DNA from 3 places in the Nonomuraea sp. WAC 01424 genome. Region 1 is predicted to be linked to each of the others. Evidence: riboswitches for the same ligand, from Rfam matches in the RefSeq annotation. Region 1 holds a riboswitch; each other region holds the start of a gene.

Evidence for each region. A riboswitch is a leader RNA that binds a small molecule or an ion and turns the genes downstream of it on or off. The one in region 1 is predicted to bind cyclic di-AMP.
Region 2: linked by a shared signal. The riboswitch ahead of DMB42_RS34890 (C40 family peptidase) and the one ahead of DMB42_RS04325 (C40 family peptidase) in region 1 are both predicted to bind cyclic di-AMP.
Region 3: linked by a shared signal. The riboswitch ahead of DMB42_RS19770 (hypothetical protein) and the one ahead of DMB42_RS04325 (C40 family peptidase) in region 1 are both predicted to bind cyclic di-AMP.

What each region holds. Positions count from the first base shown of each region.
Region 1 covers NZ_QHHZ01000001.1:909,757-916,619, reverse strand. Annotated here, with positions in the region: gene DMB42_RS04350 (sensor histidine kinase) at 1-765, shown strand, start outside; gene DMB42_RS04345 (response regulator transcription factor) at 780-1,436, shown strand; gene DMB42_RS04340 (phosphotransferase family protein) at 1,426-2,493, opposite strand; gene DMB42_RS04335 (NYN domain-containing protein) at 2,650-3,972, shown strand; gene DMB42_RS04330 (NlpC/P60 family protein) at 4,106-5,032, shown strand; cyclic di-AMP (ydaO/yuaA leader) riboswitch at 5,371-5,534, shown strand; gene DMB42_RS04325 (C40 family peptidase) at 5,689-6,141, shown strand; gene DMB42_RS04320 (hypothetical protein) at 6,275-6,863, shown strand, end outside.
Region 2 covers NZ_QHHZ01000014.1:180,135-186,997, reverse strand. Annotated here, with positions in the region: gene DMB42_RS34900 (cytochrome P450) at 1-505, opposite strand, end outside; gene DMB42_RS34895 (LuxR C-terminal-related transcriptional regulator) at 785-997, shown strand; gene DMB42_RS34890 (C40 family peptidase) at 1,089-2,132, opposite strand; cyclic di-AMP (ydaO/yuaA leader) riboswitch at 2,139-2,290, opposite strand; gene DMB42_RS34885 (amino-acid N-acetyltransferase) at 2,578-3,147, shown strand; gene DMB42_RS34880 (RDD family protein) at 3,233-4,531, shown strand; gene DMB42_RS34875 (RDD family protein) at 4,638-5,126, shown strand; gene DMB42_RS34870 (Lsr2 family protein) at 5,642-5,974, shown strand.
Region 3 covers NZ_QHHZ01000006.1:505,110-511,972, forward strand. Annotated here, with positions in the region: gene DMB42_RS19750 (response regulator transcription factor) at 1-209, opposite strand, end outside; gene DMB42_RS19755 (RIP metalloprotease) at 365-1,681, shown strand; gene DMB42_RS19760 (TetR/AcrR family transcriptional regulator) at 1,689-2,330, opposite strand; gene DMB42_RS19765 (zinc-binding dehydrogenase) at 2,408-3,337, shown strand; gene DMB42_RS19770 (hypothetical protein) at 3,345-4,298, opposite strand; cyclic di-AMP (ydaO/yuaA leader) riboswitch at 4,306-4,444, opposite strand; gene galT (galactose-1-phosphate uridylyltransferase) at 4,513-5,583, opposite strand; gene DMB42_RS19780 (DeoR/GlpR family DNA-binding transcription regulator) at 5,580-6,359, opposite strand; gene DMB42_RS56370 (50S ribosomal protein bL37) at 6,498-6,575, shown strand; gene DMB42_RS19790 (TrpB-like pyridoxal phosphate-dependent enzyme) at 6,631-6,863, opposite strand, start outside.

The DNA.
Region 1 (6,863 bases):
GCGGCGTTCGGGGTGACGATCGTGGTGGCCGTGTACGGCTGGGGGATCGTCATCCGGGCCAGGCGGCAGCTCGTCTGGTCGCTGCGGCAGCGGGCCGAGACCGCCGCCGAGGACGCCAAACGGCTCGAACGCGAGCGCATCGCCCGCGAGATGCACGACGTGCTGGCCCACCGCATCTCGATGCTGAGCCTGCACGCCGGCGCGCTGGAGTTCCGGCCGGACGCGCCCGCCGCGGAGGTCGCCAGGGCGGCGGGGGCGATCAGGAGCAACGCCCACCTGGCGCTCCAGGACCTGCGCGAGGTGATCGGGGTGCTGCGCCACACCCCGCCGGGCGCCGGCGACCCGGTGCCCGACCGGCCGCAGCCCACGCTCGCCGACCTGCCCACGCTGGTCGAGGAGTGCCGCCAGGCGGGCATGGACGTACGCCTCGACCTGAGCGCCGGTGACGGCGCCCCGGCGGCGCTCGGCCGCAACGTCTACCGCATCGTGCAGGAGGCGCTCACCAACGCGCGCAAGCACGCGGACGGCGCGCCGGTGAGCGTGACCGTGGCGGGGGAGCGGGGCGAGGGCGTCTCGGCCGAGGTGCGCAACCCCGTGTGGACGCGGCACGCGCCGCGCATGCCGGGCGCTGGGGCCGGGCTCATCGGGCTGACCGAGCGGGCCGGCCTGGCCGGCGGACGGCTGGAGCACGGTGTGCGGGGCGGCGAGTTCCGGGTCAGCGCCTGGCTGCCGTGGCCGCGGGAGACGGACGGGGACGACAGTTGAGCGACGGAGGGCGGATGGACGCGCCGATCAAGGTGCTGATCGTGGACGACGACGCGATGGTGCGGGCCGGGTTGTCGATGATCCTCGGCGGGGCCGCCGACATCGAGATCGTGGGCGAGGCGGGCGACGGGGCCGAGGTGCCGCCGCGGGTGGCCGAGCACCGGCCCGACGTGGTCCTGATGGACATCCGCATGCCGGGCGTCGACGGGCTCGCCGCGACCGAGGCGCTGCGCCGCACCGCCTCGCCGCCCGAGGTCGTGGTGCTGACCACGTTCCACGCCGACGCCCAGGTCGTACGGGCGCTGCGCGCGGGGGCGGCCGGGTTCCTGCTGAAGGACATCGCGCCCGGCGACCTGGTCGACGCGATCAGGCGGGTGGCCGCGGGGGAGCCGATCCTGTCGCCGGCGGTGACGCGGCAGCTCATCTCGCACGTGTCCGACGGGGGCGGGCGCGACCGTACCGAGCGGGCGCGGGGGTTGCTCGGACGGCTCAGCGAGCGGGAGCGCGAGGTGGCGCTGGCGGTGGGCCAGGGCAGGTCGAACGCCGAGATCGGGCGCGAGTTGTTCATGAGCGTGCCCACGGTCAAGGCGCACGTCTCGCGCATCCTGACCAAGCTCGACCTGAACAACCGGGTGCAGATCGCGTTGCTGGTCTACGACGCTAGCGGGTGAGCAGTTCCTCGATGGCGGCCCGGTGCAGCACCAGGTCGTCGGGGTCGTCCGGCATGGGCTGCTCGCCGAAGTGGATCCTGCGCTGCCACACCCTGGCCATGATGATGCCGTGCCGGAGGGCGGCGTACATTTCATAGAAGTCCATGTCGCGGGGCTCGTAGCCCGTTATTTCGCGATATTTCTGGCAAACGTCGTCGCGGCGCATGAAGTCCGGCATGCCTGGCACGCCCAGCGTGACGGCGAGGTCCTGGAAGAAGCGGTGCAGGAAGATCATCCAGGAGACGTCCAGCTCGCGCGGGCCCACGGCGGCCATCTCCCAGTCGAGCACCGCCACTGGACGGAAATCCTGGTACATCACGTTGCCGATCCGGGCGTCGCCCCAGGTCAGTACGTCGGGACCGGGGTCGTCCGGCCAGTGTGAGCCCAGCCAGTCGAAGGCCCGCTCCAGCACGGGGATCGGCCGCTCCCCGTGCGCCCACCGGTAGTAGGCACGCTGGGCCTCGACGTGGGCGCGCAGGCCGTCCGCGCCGCCGGGGACGACCGGGCCGAGCACCCCGACGTCCTCCGCCGTGAACGGCGTCTCGTGCAGGGCCGCCACGAGCCCGACACTCGCGTCCTGGAGCCGCCGCCGGTCCCCGGGTGCGGCGTCGTGCAGCCACCCCCCGAACGTGTACGGCATGACATCGGGCGGCACCTCGCCCTCGGCCCGTTCCATGACGAAGAACGGCGTCCCGAGCGGCCCGGGGTCGGGCTCGAACCAGAGCGGCCTGGGCGCTGGGATCCCAGCTTTCTCCCTGGCCAGCCGCATGACCTCGAACTGGGCCCGCAGATCGTAGGAGGGGAACACCGGAACGGCTTCCCGCGCAGGTGCGAGCCTGGCCACGCACCGCCTGCCGGCGCCGTCCCACGTGGCGGTGAAGAAGAGCGTCTCGCTGGACATCCCGTTGCCGGAGGGCCGGGACAACTCCGAGACCGTGGCGTCACCGCCCACCCGGCCGCGCAGCCAGCGGGACGCGCGCTCGCGCAGTTCGTCCAGGTCACGGGTTGATGTACGCATCTGTTCCGTCACCACTCACCTCCACGCCCGGCCGCTGCCCCGGCTCAGTCGTATACCCCCTACCAAGCGCTTGTCTAGGTTCAAGGGACCGTTACGGTCAGGTACGGGAGAGCCGTACCCTTGTCTGAAAGGGCATGTCACGAAGGGACAAGTGGGATGAGTTCAGCGGGTGAAGGCCTGTCTCGCCCGCTTCCTGAGCAGGTGCGCCTCAACGTCGTCGACCTGGCGGCGCAGGTGCTCGGGACGATGCCCGCCGTCTCCGTGCCGGCGCCGCTGCGCGGGATCGCCAAGTTCGACCCCCGCAAACGCGCCAAGCTCGGCAGCGCGCCGATCGCCGCGCAGCTGGAGAACGACAAGAAGTTCCGTGAGCTGGTCGCCGAGTCCGTGGCCGCAGGCTGGCCCGAGCTGGTCGCCTCCCTGGCCGAGGGAAACGTGCCGCCCGCCGCCGATCCCGTGCTGGTGGCGGCGGCGGCCTATCTGACCAGGCCGCCGGGCTGGGCGGAGATGATCGAGGCCGCCCGCGCCGACCTTGAGCAGTCCGCCGTGGCCGCCGAGGGCTCCGAGCGCGAGGAGGCGGTGACGCGGCTGCGCGAGCAGCTGGCCGCGCAGAAGACCGCCGCCAAGGAGGAGGCCGACCGGCTGCGCGAGCAGATCAAGGCGGCCCGCGCCGAGAACTCCGACCTGAGACGCAAGCTCCACGAGGCCCGCGAGCGCGCCAAGGCGGCCACCCGCAGGTCCGAGGAGATGGAGCAGGCCGCCGACGACGCCCGCCACGCCGCCTCCACCGCCGGCAACGCGGGCGAGGCCGAGCTGCGGCGGCTGGTCGGGCGGGTGGCCGACGTGGAGAAACAGCTCGAAGCCTCGCGCCGGGCCGCCCGCGAGGGCCGCAGCATCGAGGACGCCCGCATCAGGGTGCTGCTCGACGCGCTCCAGGACGCCTCGGCCGGGCTGCGCAGGGAGCTGGCCCTGCCCACCACGATCAGCAGGCCCGCCGACTCGGTCGCCGCCAGCACCGGCGAGCGGCCCGGGGTGCGCGGCGTGCCCGCGCGGGCGCTGGCCGACGACGACCCGCAGCTCCTCGACCAGCTGCTCGCGCTGCCGCAGGTTCACCTGATCATCGACGGCTACAACGTCACCAAGACCGGCTACGGCACGCTCACCCTCGCCGACCAGCGCAACCGGCTGATGACCGGCCTCGGCGGGCTGGTCGCGCAGACCAGGGTCGAGGTGACGGTGGTCTTCGACGGCGCCGAGCTCAACGCGCCGGTGCAGGTGGTGGCGCCGCGCGGGGTGCGGGTGTTGTTCAGCGCGCCGGGCGAGATCGCCGACGACCTCATCCGCCAGCTCGTCCGGGCCGAGCCGCCCGGACGGGCCATCGCGGTCGTCTCCTCCGACCGTGAGGTGGCCGAGTCCGTACGCCGGATGGGCGCCAGACCGGTTCCGTCTGGTTTGCTGCTGCGCCGGTTGGGCCGCGCATAAGTTACGAATTAGCACCTTTGGTGAGACCCCACTCGCCACTTCTGTACTATTTCGCCCCAGGTGGAATCCCCTGGGAGGCGACGCTGTGAGGGTTGGCCGGGTGGCGGTGGCCGCGGGTCTCGCGATCGGACTGATGACGGTTCCGGCGGGTACGGCACTCGCTGATCCCAAGCCCACGGTCAAGCAGGTCAAGGCGAAGCTCGACAAGCTCAACGACAAGGCCGACAAGGTCGTCGACCGGTACAACACGGCGACGGAGCAGTACAAGAAGGCCAAGAACGCCTACACCAAGCTGAACGACCGCTACAAGCAGAAGCTCCAGACGGTCGCCGAGCTGCGCGCCGAGGTCATCAGGGTGGCGGTGGACGCGTACAAGATGGGCGGGGACGTCACGTCCTGGCCCGGCATGGTCGGCGCCGACAACCCCGACCACCTGCTGTCCGGGCTGGCGATGGCAGGGCAGATCTCGCGCGAGCGGCTGGAGAAGCTGGCCGCCTTCGACCGCGAGAACAAGGGCCTCAAGGACGAGCGCGACAACGCCCAGACCGCGCTGGCGGAGGCGGACGAGGAACGGGACTCGGTCCAGAAGGAACGGGCCGAGGTGCTGAAGCTGATCGGCGAGCAGAAGAAGCTCCTGGACAAGCTGGACGCGTACAACCCCGGCAACCCCAACAGCACGGGCATCAAGTACACCGGGCCCGCCTCGGGCAGCGCGGCCGCCGTCCTGCGCTTCGCCTTCGCCCAGGTCGGCAAGCCCTACATCTACGGCGGCACGGGCCCGCGCGGGTACGACTGCTCGGGCCTGACCCAGGCCGCCTGGCACGCGGCGGGCGTCTCCCTGCCGCGTACGACGTGGCAGCAGTGGGCGTGGGGCGCCGGCCGGAAGGTCGACATCAAGGACCTCCAGCCGGGGGACCTCATCTTCAGCGAGGGCCTCGGTCACGTCAGCATCTACGCGGGCGGCGGCAAGATCGTGCACGCGCCGCAGACGGGCGACGTCGTCAAGGTCGTCCGCCTCGCCGACTACGGCCGCCCGCTCGTCGGCGCCATCCGCCCCTGAGGCCGCCCCTGGGGCCGTCCTCGGGCGTGCCCTTCGGGGCGGCTGACAGCGCTGTCGGTCAGTACGGGACGAAAGGTGCGAACGGGACGAACGGGTCCTGACAACCGGGTGCTCCAGGAAGTGTGAGAAGGGTCACATTTGAATAACGGAACCTCTTCTCCAGCAGGACTTCCGTTCTTTACTCACCCCTTTATCTGATCTTTACAACCTGACTGGGACTTTGCCCAACCTTGACCCTTCCGCGTAGCTTCTGGCGTCGCGGCGAACACGCCATGGTCGCTGTGATCAACAAAAATCCGTCGGTCGCCACCGATATCCCCATTCAGACAAACCCATCAGGCGGCGACCTGCCGAGTCCGTGCAGCCAGGAGGCACGGAGCCGGGGACCCAAAGATCCCGTTATCCCCCGGGATCAGGGGTGAATCGGCGCTTCATCGCGCCGTAGGGCGACTTCCAGGCCCGAATCCGTCAGCTAACCCGGTAGGCGTTCGTGGAAGACACGAGGAGAAATCCTGTCTACCTCCCTGCATAACCCCCGTCTGTCCCGTCTCGCCCTGAAGGGCGTCGCACTCACGATGACCGTGACGGCCGGAGGTGCGGTTCTCCATGCCGTACCGGCCGGGGCGCAGACGGCGAGCGAATCGGCGCTCACGGCGGTGTCCACCACCGCAAGGGCGGCCACCGCCAAGTCGGCGAAGACCACCAGGTCCGCCAGGTCGGCCAAGGCGGCACGAGCCGCCCGGCAGGCGTCGAAGGCCCGCAGGGCAGTCTCCGCCGCCAAGCACCAGATCGGCGACCCGTACCGGTACGGGGCCACGGGTCCTGGTGCGTTCGACTGCTCCGGTCTCGTCCAGTACGCCTGGAAGAAGGCCGGGGTGAGACTCCCTCGCGTGACGAGCAGCCAGTTCGCCCGCATCAGGCACAAGGTCTCCTGGCGCAACCTCAAGCCGGGCGACCTGATGTTCTTCAACGGGCTGGGCCACGTCGGCATGTACGTCGGCCACGGCAAGATGATCCACTCGCCGCGTACCGGCCAGCGGGTGCGCATCGACAAACTGGGCGGATGGCGGAAGTCGTCGTTCGTCGGCGCGGTGCGACCCGGCGCGTGACCACAGGCTCCTGCCCGGACCCTCCCCGGTCCGGGCGGGGGCCTGTCGCGTGTCCGGCCTCCTGGAGGACTCGTGTGCCCGGCGTCCGCGAAGGCCGGGGCGTGCGGTCGGTGGGGGCGGCTAGCATCGGGCCGTGTCCTCGCAGGTGCGTCCGTCCCCTCGCGGCGCGCGGCTGCTCCTGCCCGTCCTGTTGCTGGCGGCGCTGCTGACGGCCGCCGACGTGCCGTACGCCGCCGTCCTGCCCGCCGGGGCGCGCGGGTTGTGGGGCGAGGGAGGTCAGGTGGCCCGAGCCGGGCGTTCCGTGGTCGTCGGGCGGCACGCCGCGCCCGGACTGCTCGCCGACCTGGCCCGCCGTGCCGACCTCGCCGGCCGCCGGGTCTCGGCGGTGCTCGGCCGGCCGGTACGCCCCCTGGTCGTCGTACCGGACTCCGACGCCGAGGCGGCCGGGCTGGCCGGCACGGGACGGCTCGACGGGCTGGCCGCGGTCGCCGACGGCGGCCCGGCGATCGTCGTGCCCGGCTCCTTCGCGCGGCTCACCCCCACCGGACGCGACGTCGTGCTCACCCACGAGCTCACCCACGTCGCCGCGGGCACCGACCGCCTGCCCGTCTGGCTCTACGAGGGCTTCGCCGACTACGTGGCCTACCGCGACGCCGGGCTCCCCGTCAGGACCGCCGCCGCCGAACTGGCCGCCGAGGTGCGGGCCGGACGACTGCCGAGCG
Region 2 (6,863 bases), on a different contig from region 1:
AGTCGCGGAACTCGACCCTGGAACGGTCCGTTTCCGATCTGAGGGCGTCTGTCAGCACCGGGTCAAGTCCGCGGGCAAGTGCCTCGCTCCACCCGCGGAAGCGGTCGTGGTCCTCGGGCGGCACCCCGAGCATCTCGCTGATCACCTTCACCGGCAGCGGGTAGGCGAAGCCGGAAATCAGGTCCGCCTCCTCCGGCAGACGCCCGATCAGGTCGGCGGTGATCGCCTCGATCCGGGGCCGGAGGCGTTCGATCATGCGGGGGGTGAACGCGCGGCTGACCAGTGCACGCAACCGGGTGTGATCGGGCGGGTCCATGAGCAGGAACGACCTTCCCGGCTGACCAGGCTCTTCGCCGGCCGGCGCGGACGTTCCGTGACCGAACCCGGGATCGCGCAGCACGGCCGCGCACAGTTCATATGTGGTGACGACGAGCAGCCCGCCGCGCGTTTCGAAGATCGGTCCGGCGGCCCGAAGCTCGCGATATCGGTCGTACGGATCGCGCACAAATTGCGGATCCGAGGGATCAAAACCCAAGAGATCGGTAGCGTTCATCGACTGTGGGCCCGGCTTTCCGAAAAGATCGTTTGGACCGTGCATAGTGGGCCGTGACGTGCCGACATATGGCGAGTACGTCACATATAAGCGATCATGTCAATAGCACTGGTCAAGGGCGGCCATTGTCACGCTTGACGACCTTTCCAGGATGCGTTTACCTTCACCGAGACGAGCGGCTTTGCTCCGACTGAAAGGTCCGAGTTCTGCTGTTGGGGGGGAGGGCTCCCGGTGGATGTGCTCACTGAAGGCGTAGAGCTGAGCCATGCGGATTTGGCGTTACTGGCCGAGCTGGCCAGAGGAGTTACCGTCGACCGGGTCGGCAGACGGCTGGATATCAGCGGAAGGACCGTGCGCCGGAGACTGAGGTGCATCTGCGACCGGATCGGCGTGGCCACGGCGATCGAGGCCGTGGCCTGGGCGGCGCGCCGCCAGCTCATCTAGCGGCTTCATCGGGCGGCGCGCCGGGCCACGGGCCCGGCGCGTTCCGCGATGCGAACACCCCGCTCGGTTCGCGTCGCGAACGTCCGTCCGGTCAGTCCGCGATGCGGACGGCGCCGGCGAACGGCCGCCTTCCCATCGGGGCGACCCGGACGACGTCGCCCGTCTGCGGGGCGTGGACCATCATGCCGCCGCCGATGTAGATGCCGACGTGGTGCAGGTCGGTGTAGAAGAAGACCAGGTCGCCAGGACGTAGCTGGTCACGCGAGACGTGCGTGCCGGCCGTCCACTGGTCGCCGGTGTAGTGGGGGAGCGAGATGCCCACACGCTGGTACGCGGCCATCACCAGGCCGGAGCAGTCGTAGGAGCTGGGCCCTTCGGCGCCCCACACGTACGGCTTGAGCTGCTGGGTGAGGGCCCACTTGGCGGCCTGGGCGGCCTCGGCGCCGCCGATGACCGGCAGGTTGACCCGTACGGCGCGCGAGCCCGGGCGGCCGGCCTCGCCGATGGCCCGCCGGTAGAGGTTGCCCTCGACCTTGGAGACCAGCTTGGTGATCTTCGAGCGCTTGCTCTCCAGGTCGCTGACGATCTTCTGGACCTCGGCGATGCGGGTCTTGGCGCCGGCCCTGGCCCGCTCGGCGGTCTCCATGGCCTGGGCGAGCTGGTTGACCTCCTCGCCCTGCTGCTGCTCCAGCGCGTACGTGGTCGCGGCGCGGTCGAGGAAGGTCTCGGGGTCGTCGGACTGGGCGAAGGCGAGTGCCCGGTCCAGGCCGCCGGTGATGTAGGCGTTCTGGGCGAGCTGCGTGGCCTTGGCGCGCTTGGCGGCCAGGTCGGACTCGCTGTTGGCCAGCGTCTTCTGGGCGGAGTCGTTGGCCTTCTGGGCGGACTTGAGCCGTTCGCGCTGACCGTTGTACTCCTCGGACAGCGTCTCGATCTCCTCGTGCAGCTTCTCCACCTTGTCGGCGAGCTCGGAGAGCGGCGGCTTCGGGTCGGCGGCCGCAGAACCGACGGGGACGGCGAACAGGAGCGCGGCGACGGAGACGCCGATGACGCCGAGGCGGCGGGAGCGCCTGGCCTGTTCCCGGGGGCGGGCGTGTCTGCCCGCCGGCTTCCCCTCACGGTCGAGCGTGCGCTTCACCAACCAAGCCCCTCTCATCGACGCCGGCCGGGTTAGCTGACGGGTTCGGGCCGGAGCAGCCCTACCGAGATGATCGGATTCACCCCAAGTGGTGGCGCGAGGTGCTCGCCACCGATGGTTCCCCGGCTTCCCTCGCGGGAATTGGGCGTGTCTTTCCGCGCGCATTACGCGGAGAACATCGTCGCTGGACACTAATGCACTCCGGGTTCGCGCTCAACCGGAACTGCCGACTCTGTAGAGGTTTCACAACTGAAGGGTCACAAGGTGATCTCGTGGGTAGCCGTACGGAAGCGGGCTTCTGCCCTGTTTGTCCAAAATTCTGGAGGTCGAGGACTGGAGGAAAGCTCCAAGTCAGACCGTGTTTGCGTGACCACGAGATGTGATGAGATGCCCGAGACGTGGGATTTAGGGCCGAGCCGTAATGAGATCTGTACCCTGGATAGCCATGGAGCAGGTGGCCGAAGTGGCAGTCCCCGAGACCGCGGTCGTGGTCCGGCGCGCGCGCACGCCCGACGTGCGCGCGGTCAGGCGTCTCGTGGACACCTACGCGGGTGCGGGGCCGCGGCTCCTGGAGAAGGCCACGGTCACGCTGTACGAGGACGTCCAGGAGTTCTGGGTGGCCGAGAGGGGCGGGGAGGTCGTCGGCTGCGGCGCGCTCCACGTTCTCTGGGAGGATCTCGCCGAGGTTCGTACCGTGGCCGTCGATCCGGCGTGCCGGGGAGCGGGGGTCGGGCACCGGATCGTCTCGGCGCTCGTCCGGCAGGCGAAGGATCTGGGGCTGCGGCGTGTATTCTGTCTGACTTTTGAGGTCGACTTCTTCGCGAGGCACGGTTTCCGCCCCATCCAGGGCACACCGGTCTCACCCGAGGTCTACGCCGAGTTGCTGGCCTCGTACGACGAGGGTGTGGCGGAGTTCCTCGACCTGGAACACGTCAAGCCGAACACCCTTGGCAACACCCGCATGCTGCTGCATCTGACATCGGGTGACGCGGACCTTGACCACATGGAAAGGTGATTGTTGATACCTATGTCGATACGTTGGGCAGCACAGGCATGTGTCCTGACACGTGCCACATGCGCACTCGAAGCGAGGTGACACGGTGAGCACCGGACAGCCGCCGTATCCACAGGACGATTCCGGGGAGAACCCCTCGGAGTACGGGCAGTACCAAGGGCGTCGCCCCGGTGAGCCCGACCCGGACGTCACTGTGGTCGGCTACCGGGCGGACGACGCCTACGGCCAGCCCCAATACGGACAGCAGCAACAAGGCTACGGCCAGCAACCCCAATACGGTCAGCAACCCCAGCACGGCCAGCAGCAGGGCTACGGCCAGCAACCCCAGTACGGCCAGCAGGCCGCCTCGGGTCAGCAGGGCTACGGCCAGCAGCAGGGCTATGGGCAGGATGCCCAGTACGGTCAGCAGCAGGGTTACGGTCAGCAGCCGCAGTCCTCCGGCCAGCAGTACTCCCAGCCCGGCTACGGCCAGCAGGACCAGTACGGCCAGCAGGACCAGTACGGCCAGCAGGCCGCCTCGGGTCAGCAGGGTTACGGCCAGCAGCAGGGCTATGACCAGGGTTACGGCCAGCAGGGCCAGGCCCAGCAGCAGTACGGCCAGCAGGGTTACGGCCAGCAGCCCTCCTCCGGCCAGCAGCAGGGCTATGGGCAGGACGCCCAGTACGGTCAGCAGCAGGGCTACGGCCAGCAGCCGCAGTCCTCCGGCCAGCAGTACTCCCAGCCCGGCTACGGCCAGCAGGACCAGTACGGCCAGCAGCAGTACGGCGACCAGCAGCAGTACGCCCAGCAGGGCTACGGGCAGCAGGGCTACGGCCAGCAGCAGTCGCAGCCCTACGGTCAGCCCGGCTACGGCCAGCCCGTCGGCGTGCAGCCCCCAGGCGCTCCGGCCCCCCTGGCGGAGTGGTGGCAGCGTCTGGTCGCGAGGATCGTCGACGGCGTCATCCTCATGGTCGTGAACTTCGTGATCAACCTCATCCTGGGGCTGTTCGCGGTCGGTTACGACTCGGCGAGCGGAGCCACCTCCGGCCTCTTCTCGGCCTTCCTCATCGGCATCCTGTCGACGATCATCTCGACCGCTCTCTGGGTGGTCTACGAGTTCTTCATGACGAAGTCGAACGGCCAGACGGTCGGCAAGATGGTCATGGGGATCAAGGTCGTGCCGGTGGGCCAGGCCCTGGCTCCCGGCGGGCTCGGGACCGACGTCGCGATCAAGCGCGCCGGCGTCACCTGGGGCGGCTACATCCTCAGCATCATCCCGCTCCTGGGATGGCTGATCGGCTGGGCGTGCGTCGCGGTCAACGGCGCCTCGCAGCTGTGGGACAAGCCGCTGCAGCAGACGTTCGCGGACAAGTTCGCGGGCACGGTGGTCGTGAAGATCAAGTAATCCCGCGTCAGCGTAAAACAGGGGCCGGCTTCCCGCCGGCCTCTGTTTTGTGTGTGCGGGGCGTACCAAAATGGGGGGTACGACCGCCGACCGCGTGAGGTGGGATATGGCCGGGACACCGTCGTGGACGGGCGCCGTGCCCGCGGAATGGTGGGAACGCCTCGCCGCCCGCTTCATTGAGGCGCTCGTCTTCGGGGTCTTCTATTACATTCTGTTCATCATCCTGTGGGGCATCTTCCGAACTGTCGGGATGTCGGAGGGGTTCGACGGGCGGCTCCCCGGGGCCTGCGCCTGGTTCCTGGCGGGCCTGGGTTATGTGGTCTATGACTGGCGGGCCCATTGCCGGCGGCGCAGGACCTTCGGCAAGGCGATCATGAGGATTCGCCTGGCGCCGGACGACCTTCCGCGGTCGGCTCTGCTGAAACGGGCTCTGGTCTATCCCGGGCCGGTCGTCCTGATGGGCATTCCGGTGGTCAATCTGCTGGCCGGAATGCTGCTGTTCGGCGTCGGGCTGCTCATCCTGATCGACAAGCCGTTGGAGCGCGGGCCGCATGACAGGCTGGCCGGAACGCGGGCGGTAAAAGATCTTCGTTGAGGCATCTGCACCTGGGAAGATGCCTTTTCGCAAAATTTTCCCTTGATCCGGTAAGGAGCCTGGAGAGACTGGCATTAGGCTATGGGACGTCCGGGTTGCCGGATGTCGGTGCCCCTGCTCCCAGAGGGCGTCTGTGTGTAGCTATGGTCGGTTCCGGGTGAGTTGTCACCTCGGCGTCATGAGGGTCCGGCGTGCTCCGCAGGTCGCGCCGGGATGCGTATTTAGCGCCCCCGAAACCCTGCTAGCCCTGGAGGCGAGGACGAATGGAAGCCGTAACAGACGTATTGTCAGCGCTCATCCCCCCGGTCGTGGTCGGCGGCGCCTTCATCTTTGGCGCGGTGAAGTTGCTGCGATCGGAGGCCGCCGGGCGTCGGTCAAACCGCCAGGATCAGGCCGAGAACCAGAACTGATCTGCCAGTCAGCCGAATCCCCGTAGCGCTGAATTGTCTCCGCGCCTTTCCGGGTATATGTTTGGGCGAGCGAATGAAACAATGCTCCGGGAAAGGATTGCGTAGATGGCCAAGCAGATCCAGGAGATTCTCATCGATGACCTCGATGGGGGCGAGGCCAATGAGACGGTCAGCTTCGCTATTGACGGCTCCTCCTATGAGATTGACCTCAGCGACGTTAACGCCAAGAAGCTGAGGGACGCCCTCACGCCTTTCGTGCAGCACGCCCGCAGGGCAGGAGCCGTGTCCGCCCGTCGCCGTGGTCGCGGCGGCAACCGCGCGATGAGCCGCGAGAAGAGCTCGGAGATCCGGCAGTGGGCCAAGGCTCACGGCCTGCCGGTCAGCGAGCGCGGCAGGATCGCCTCCACCGTGGTGGAGAAGTACGAAGCGGCTCACTGAGCCTCGTCGAGAGAGCCATCTCCTGACCATGCGCTTATGCCGTTCGCCTAGGACCCCGGCGAGCGCCATAAGCGCATGATCGTTTTTGTGGGGAGTTCGCGAATCCCCGCGCCGAGTTGTTGATCTTCTAATTCGCCCAAATGTGGGCGTATTGCTCTTCTGGTTCCTTCCTGGAAGGTTCCTGAGTGGTTCCTGGGTGGGCGGAACGGTCCCTTCCGGGAGATCCCGTCCGAGAGGGAACGCGCCGGGCTTTGCGCCGGCGTCCGCGCGTTTTCCCGGGGCGTGCTCGGGTGTCCGCCTCGTCCGCGCCTTCGCGGGAACGCGCCAATGCCGTCACCCGCCCGCAATGCCGGCGATCCCGGACTCCCGCGGCGTACGGGCAAAGCGGTCACGCTCCGCCACAGAAACCGGCGCCCGCCCTTCTTGCCGCGGCCCCTGCGGGCTCTTGGCGGGTGCCCGCTTCCTGGAGGCGTCCGGCTTCTTCCGGCCTCTGCGGGCTTCTTCCGCGTTCTTCCGTGTTCTTCGGGTTCTTCGCTGGTTCTTCGGTGGTTCTGTGGGGAAGCGTGCATGACCGTAAAACGTGGGGCATGCGGCTCGTGGGGCACGATGGAAAACCGGTGACCTCTCCCATGTGCCGCGCATTGTCCCGTCCCGTACGCCGCGTGACGACGGGCGGATCGGTAACCCGGCTGACCCGATGGGGAATACGCCCCCGTGGCGCGTCACGTGCCGCGTTGTGCTCAGGGCGTAGCGTCCGCGCTTGGACTCCGTTTGGAGCAGCACATACGATGATTACGTAACAGATACGGGCGCGGGCATCCGAGACGCATGGGCGGACGAGCCACCCCAAGGCCGACCCCGACCCAGTGTCCGATGGCCGATCCGTGTT
Region 3 (6,863 bases), on a different contig from region 1:
ACCTGCTCGGTCAGATGGGTGGCCACCGGCAGGCCCGGCAGGTCGAGGTCGACGATCGCGACGTCAGGTTCGCACGACCGCGCCGCGGCCAGCACCTCGTCGGGGCGGCCCGTCTCGGCGACCACCCGCAGGTCAGGCTCGGATTCGAGCGTGGCCTGCAGACCGCGTCGCACCAAGGGAAGGTGTTCGGCGATGAGTATGCGGATCAAGACGTCCCCCTCCGTCGTCTCCCAGAGTGATCGTCTGATCGCTGACTGTCAACGTGGACCGTTGCTTCGCCAAAGTGCCGACAAGCCCGAGGGATGTGATGAGTTCGACTAGTCTGGGTCTGTCAAGACCGTCTGTCTGCCTGGAGCGCGCGTAGATGAACTGGCTCTTTGTCGCCGGGATAGTTCTCTTCCTGGTGGGGTTGATGGTCTCCGTCGGCCTGCACGAGGTCGGCCATCTCGTGCCCGCCAAGATCTTCGGCGTACGGGTGACCCAGTACATGGTGGGCTTCGGCTCGACGGCCTGGTCGATCCGCCGGGGCGAGACCGAGTACGGCATCAAGTGGATCCCGCTGGGCGGTTACATCCGCATGATCGGCATGCTGCCGCCGCGCCCGGGTGACGCCTCGGGCAAGCTGCGCAGCGCTTCCACCGGGCCGTTCCAGGGGCTGATCGAGACCGCCCGCGACGCCGCCATGGAGGAGGTGCGGCCCGGCGACGAGGAGCGCGTCTTCTACCGCAAGAAGTGGTGGCAGAAGATCATCATCATGTCCGGCGGGCCGCTGATGAACTTCGTGCTCGCGTTCATCTTCTTCAGCATCCTGCTGGTCGGCATCGGCCTGCCCAAGACCGCCCCGATCGTGTCGCCCGACACCAACACCTGCGTGATCCCCACCAGTGAGGTCCGCAAGACGTGCGCGCCCACCGACGAGCGCACCCCGGCCGCCAAGGCGGGCGTCAAGATCGGCGACCGCATGGTCTCCCTCGACGGCCAGAAGATCGAGACCTGGCAGGACGCCACCCGCCTGATCCGCGGCCACGGCGCCGGCCCGGTCAAGCTCGGCATCGTCCGCGACGGCCGGCCGATGACGCTCGACGTCACCCTCATCAGCCGCGACATGCAGAGTCTCACCGCCGATGGCAAGGTCGAGGAGGGCAAGGTCGACAAGGGCGTCGGGTTCCTCGGCGTGGTGCCCTCCCAGGTCTTCGAGCAGCAGAGCATGGGGCACGTGCTGGGCTACATGGGCGACCTGACCGGCCGGGTCGTGGGTTCGATGGTCAACCTGCCGCAGAAGATGGTCGGCGTCTGGAACGCCGCCTTCTCCGGCGACCAGCGCGACCCCGAGGGCCCGGTCGGCGTGGTCGGCGCGGGCCGTCTCGGCGGCGAGATCCTGGCCTCCGACATGTCGAACAAGAGCAAGCTGTTCACCTTCGTCAGCCTGCTGGCCGGGTTCAACCTGGCGATCGGCCTGTTCAACCTGATCCCGCTGCTGCCTCTCGACGGCGGCCACATCGCCGGCGGCATATGGGAGGGCATCAAGCGCGCCTACGCCAAGATCATGCGCCGCCCTGAGCCCCGCCACGTCGACATCGCCAAGGTGTTGCCGCTCACGTACGCGATGGCGTTCGTGCTGATCATCATGGCCGGTCTGCTGGTCTACGCCGACCTGGTCAACCCGCTCACCCTGGGCTGATCCGCCCTCAGGAGTCCGGCCCGTCGCCGGTGAACGTCACCGCGGCGGGCACGACCGCGAACACGGCGCGCAACTCGGTGACGAGGCCGTCGAGCGTGGGCTCGGCCGATCGTGCGGCCCAGCCGCGCAGCGCGGCGTGGAAGGCCGCCACCAGCAGGTCGAGCGCCAGCCGGGGACGCTGATCGCGGGCGTCGAGGCCCAGCCTCCGCCGCAACGTCGCCTCGAAGGCCGCGCTCGTACGGTCGCAGAACTGCAGCCCGTGCGCGGCGATGGACGGCGTACGCTGCGACAGCTCATGGCTCAGCCGTACGCGGGCCACCCACTCGGGCCCGCCCTCCGCCATCCGTTCGACCGCCGCGAGCATCGCGTCCTGCAACACCGCGAGGACGGGACGGCCGCCGAGCGGCGCCTGCTCGACGTCGCCCAGCAGGCCGGTCCACAGGGCCTCCAGCGGTGCCGAGGCGACCTCCTCCTTGCTGGCGAAGTTCCTGAAGAACGTGCGCTTGGAGACCTCGACCTCCGCGCACAACTCGTCGAGGGTCACCTGGTCGAACCCGCGCTCGGCGAACAGCGTGAGCGCGGTGTCCACGAGCGTGGCCCTGGTCTTCAGCTTCTTGCGCTCGCGGAGCGGCAGCAGATCGGCGGTCATCGCCCCCGAGTGTACCCGGAGAGCAGATGCCTCCTATAGGCTTATGCCACTCAGTGGCACTTTGAGAGGACGTCGCCATGCGCACACTGATCGTCGACCGTTCCGTTCCCGGTGGCCTGCGGGTGGCCGAGGCGCCCGAGCCGGTGCCCACGCCCGGCCAGGCGCTGATCCGGGTCACGGCCACGTCGCTCAACTTCGGCGAGGTCCGGCACGGCATCGACTCGGCGCCCGAGGGCGCGGTGCTCGGCTGGGACGCCGCGGGCGTCGTCGTACGGGCGGCCGCCGACGGTTCGGGGCCCGCCGTGGGCACGTCCGTCGTGACCCTCGGCGAGAACGGCGGCTGGGCCGAGCTGCGGGCCGTCCGCACCGACTGGATCGGGGTGGTGCCGGAAGGCGCGGACCCCGGCGCGATCAGTACGATCCCCGTCGCCGGCGCCACCGCGCTGCGCGCGCTCGACCGCGTTGGGCCGCTGCTGGGCCGGCGCGTCCTGGTCACCGGCGCGACCGGCGGCGTCGGCCGCTACGCCGTGCAGCTCGCCAGGCTCGGCGGCGCGTACGTGATCGCCGCCACCGGCGACCCCGCCCGGCACGGCGACGGCCTGCGCGCGCTCGGGGCGCACGAGGTCGTCGAGAGCCCGGCCCAGAGCGGCGGGCGGCTCGACGGCGTTCTGGACATGCTCGGCGGCGCGCCGCTGGTGGAGGCGTTCGACCAGCTCGGCGAGGGCGGCCTGCTGGTCGCCGTCGGCCACTCGACCGGCGAGGGCGAGAGCTTCCCGTTCGGCGCGCTGTTCGGCGGGGCCGACCGGCACGACCGCTCGCTGGTGACGTTCCTCCTGCTGTGCTGCGACGGGCTGCACCGCGACCTGACCTGGCTGGCCGGTCAGGTCGCGGGCGGCACGCTGAGCCCGGAGATCGCCTGGCGCGGCGGCTGGGACGACGCCGCCGAGGCCGTGACCGCCCTCCTCGAACGCCGCCTGCACGGCAAGGCGGTGCTCGACCTGGCGTGAGGGCGGTCTAGTTCATCGAGATGTGCACGTGGTCGTAGTGGTTCTCGGTGACGCTGCCGCGGTCGGACATCGCGCGCCAGCCTGAGCCCTGGTTGATGCGCTGCTTCCAGATCACGTACTTGATACCGAGTTTGGCCTTGTTCTTGAGCGCCCAGTCGGCCAGGCGGTCGCCCAGGGCGTTGTTGGTCGCGTTCGGGATGGTTCCGCCGGTGCTCATCATGAAGTCGCAGGCCCGGCCGAGCGGGTGCTCGCCGCTGGAACCGGAGCGGAAGCAGCCCACCTCGTGCGGCAACGAGAAGTTCTTCTGCACCTGCGCGCGCATCAGCCGCGTGCGCGGGGTGATGTTGTCCGAGCCGGACGGCAGCTCGGGGGCCCAGCTCCCGTCGGACTTCTTGCCCGGCCCGAACGGCACGAGGTCCTGGAGCTTCTTCTTGATGTCGTCGATGACGTCCTGGGCCTCGTCGCGCTGCTCGGCCACCTCGGCCGCGTCCGCCTTCAGCCCGGTCGCCAGGGCGGCGGCGGCATCGGCGGCCTTCTTCTTCTCGTCGCGGGCCCTGGCCACGCTGTCGACGACGGCCTGCTGCTCGGAGGTGAGCTGTTCGAGCACGGCCGCGCCGCCGCCGTTCGGGGGCACCAGGAAACCCGGCAGGGAGGAGTCGCCGTTCTGGTAGCGCATCCGGGCGATCTCGGCGACCCGCTGCTCGGCCGCGGCCAGCGCCTGGTCGGCCGCGGCGACGCGCTGCTGTGCCGCCGTGGCGGCCTGTTGGGCCTTGGCCAGCTCGACCCGTTTGAGGTTGTACGCCTCGATGAGCTTGTCGACCTTGTTGTTGAGCTGCTTGAGCTGGGCCCGTAGCTCGGCCTCGGACGGCTTGGGCGCCGCCGAGGCGACGGCCGGCTGGACGAGCAGGGCGGCGGCGGTGATGAGACCGATGGCAAGACTCGCGGGGGACGAAGCCGCCACAGTGGTTGATTCCTCTCCCTCTGCCGGCCGGGTTAGCTGACGGGTTCGGGCATGGGAGTTGTCCCTACCACTGGCGCGGATTCACCCCGGATGCGATGGGTCCCCGGCTCCCGGGCAACACGCCCGGGATTAGGCGTACAACGGTCGATATGGCCGATGTCTATCGGGATAGTAGTGGTAGATCACAAGTCATGCGACTTTAAGGCGAAATCAATTAGTGATCAATTCGTGATCGCAACATGCGTGCCGCCTCCTCGGGCAGCACGTCGTTGACGAACGCCCCCATGGCCGACTCCGACCCCGCCAGGAACTTCAGCTTCCCGGGCGCGCGCCTGATGCTGAACAGCTCCAGGTGCAGGTAGGCCAGGTCGCGGCCGTACCGGACCGGCGCCTGGTGCCAGGCCGAGATGTACGGCATCGCCACCCCGAACAGCGCGTCCAGCGCCCGCAGCACCGAGGTGTACAGCGGCGCGAACGCGGCTCGCTCCTCCTCCGACAGCGCCGCGAGGTCGGGCACCTGCCGGTGCGGATACACGTGCACCTCGAACGGCCAGCGCGCGGCGGCCGGCACGAACGCCGTCCACAACTCGTTGGAGGCCACCACCCGCGTGCCGGCCGACCGCTCGGCGGCCAGCACGTCGGCGAACAGGTTGCCGCCCGTGTACCGCGAGGCGGCCCCGAGCTGGAGCTTCGTCCGTGGGGTCACGTAGGGGTAGGCGTAGATCTGCCCGTGCGGGTGCGCGAGCGTGATGCCGATCTCCTCGCCCCTGTTCTCGAAGGGGAACACCTGCTCGACGCCCTCGATGCCGGACAATTCGGCCGTGCGGTCCGCCCACGCCTCCATGACCAGCGCGACCTGGGCGTTGGAGAGCCTGGAGAAGGAGGAGGAGTGCTCGGAGGTGAAGCACACCACCTCACACCGCCCCACGCCCGGACGTACTTCACTCAGCCCGCCGACATCCCCGTAAGTCCCGAAATTTCCGGAAAAAGAGGGGAAGCGGTTCTCGAACACCACCACGTCATAGTCGTAGGACGGGATCTCCGACGCCCGCGTGTGCGACGACGGGCACAACGGGCACTCGTCGGCCGGCGGCAGGAACGTACGCGTCTGCCGGTGGCCGGCGATCGCGATCCACTCCTCGGTCAGCGGGTCGTAGCGCAGCTCCGAGGCCACCGGACGCGGGTCGAGCGCCCGCCGGTCGATCGCGCTCCGGTCGGCGTCGTCGCGCCGGTCGAAGTAGATCAGCTCTCGGCCGTCTGCCAGGTGGGTGATGGTGCGCTTCAAGGCGTGCCCTCCGCGATGATCAGTTCTCCGGCCCGTTCGGCCAGTTCGGTGCGTGCTTCCTCGGGCAGCCCCGCGTCGCTGATGACCACGTCGGCCTCGGTCAGCTCGGCGATCGTGCTGATGCCGACCGTGTTCCACTTGGTGTGGTCGGCGGGGACCACCAGCCGGTGCGCGGCGGCCACCAGCTCCCTGTCGGTCTCGGACTCCAGCAGGTTGGGCGTGGTGAACCCGGCGCGCAGGCTCATACCGTGCACCCCGAGGAAGAGCGTGTCCACGTGCAGGCGGCGGATCGCGGCCACCGCCACGGGGCCGACCAGCGCGTCGGAGGGCGTACGCACGCCGCCGGTCAGCACGACCGTGCGGTCGGCGCGCGGGTTGCGGTGGAAGACCTCGGCGACCGGGATCGAGTTGGTGATCACCGTCAGCTCGGGCACGGCGACCAGGTGATGGGCCAGCGCCCAGGTGGTGGTGCCGGCGGAGAGCGCCACGGCGGTGCCCGGCCGTACGAGGGTGGCCGCGTGCCGGGCGATGGCCTCCTTCTCCTGCTGCTGGCGGGCGGACTTGGCGGTGAAGCCCGGCTCCTCGGTCGAGCCTGGGCCGAGCGCCGTCGCGCCGCCGTGCACCTTCTCCAGCAGGCCGCGCTCGGCGAGCACTTCGAGGTCGCGGCGTATCGTCATGTCGGAGACGCCGAGCTCGCGCACGAGGTCGGCCACTCGGACGCCGCCGCTGCTGCGTACGCGTTCGAGGATCGTCTGCTGACGCTGCTGTGCGAGCACGCCCACCCCTTCCAACAGATTCCACCAAATTATGACACGGCTTTGTTGAGGAATGTTAGGTCAGGGCGTATCGCTTGTGCGACTGACGGGCAGGGGAGAGGTTGAGGGTTACGTTCCCGACCTCCGGAGGTTGAGCCCATGGCGAAACGCGCACGCAAGGGCAGGGCGCGCAAGAAGAAGAAGGCGAACCACAGGAAGCGCCCGAACGCGAACTGACCGAGGGTGGCCGCGGTACCCCCGCGGCCACCCCTTCAGGCTCTCTCAGCCTCTCTCAGCCGGGCAGTTCGCTGAGCGCCTGGTCGAGGCGTTCCTGCGGGAGCGTGTAGTCCTCCAGCTCGCCGGCCAGGTGGCGGTCGTAGGCGGCCAGGTCGAAGTGGCCGTGCCCGCACAGCGCGGTGAGGATCACCTTCTCCTCGCCGCTCTCCTTGCAGCGCAGCGCCTCGGCGATGGTCTCGGCCAGCGCGTGCGTGGGCTCCGGGGCCGGGACGATGCCCTCCGTCCGCG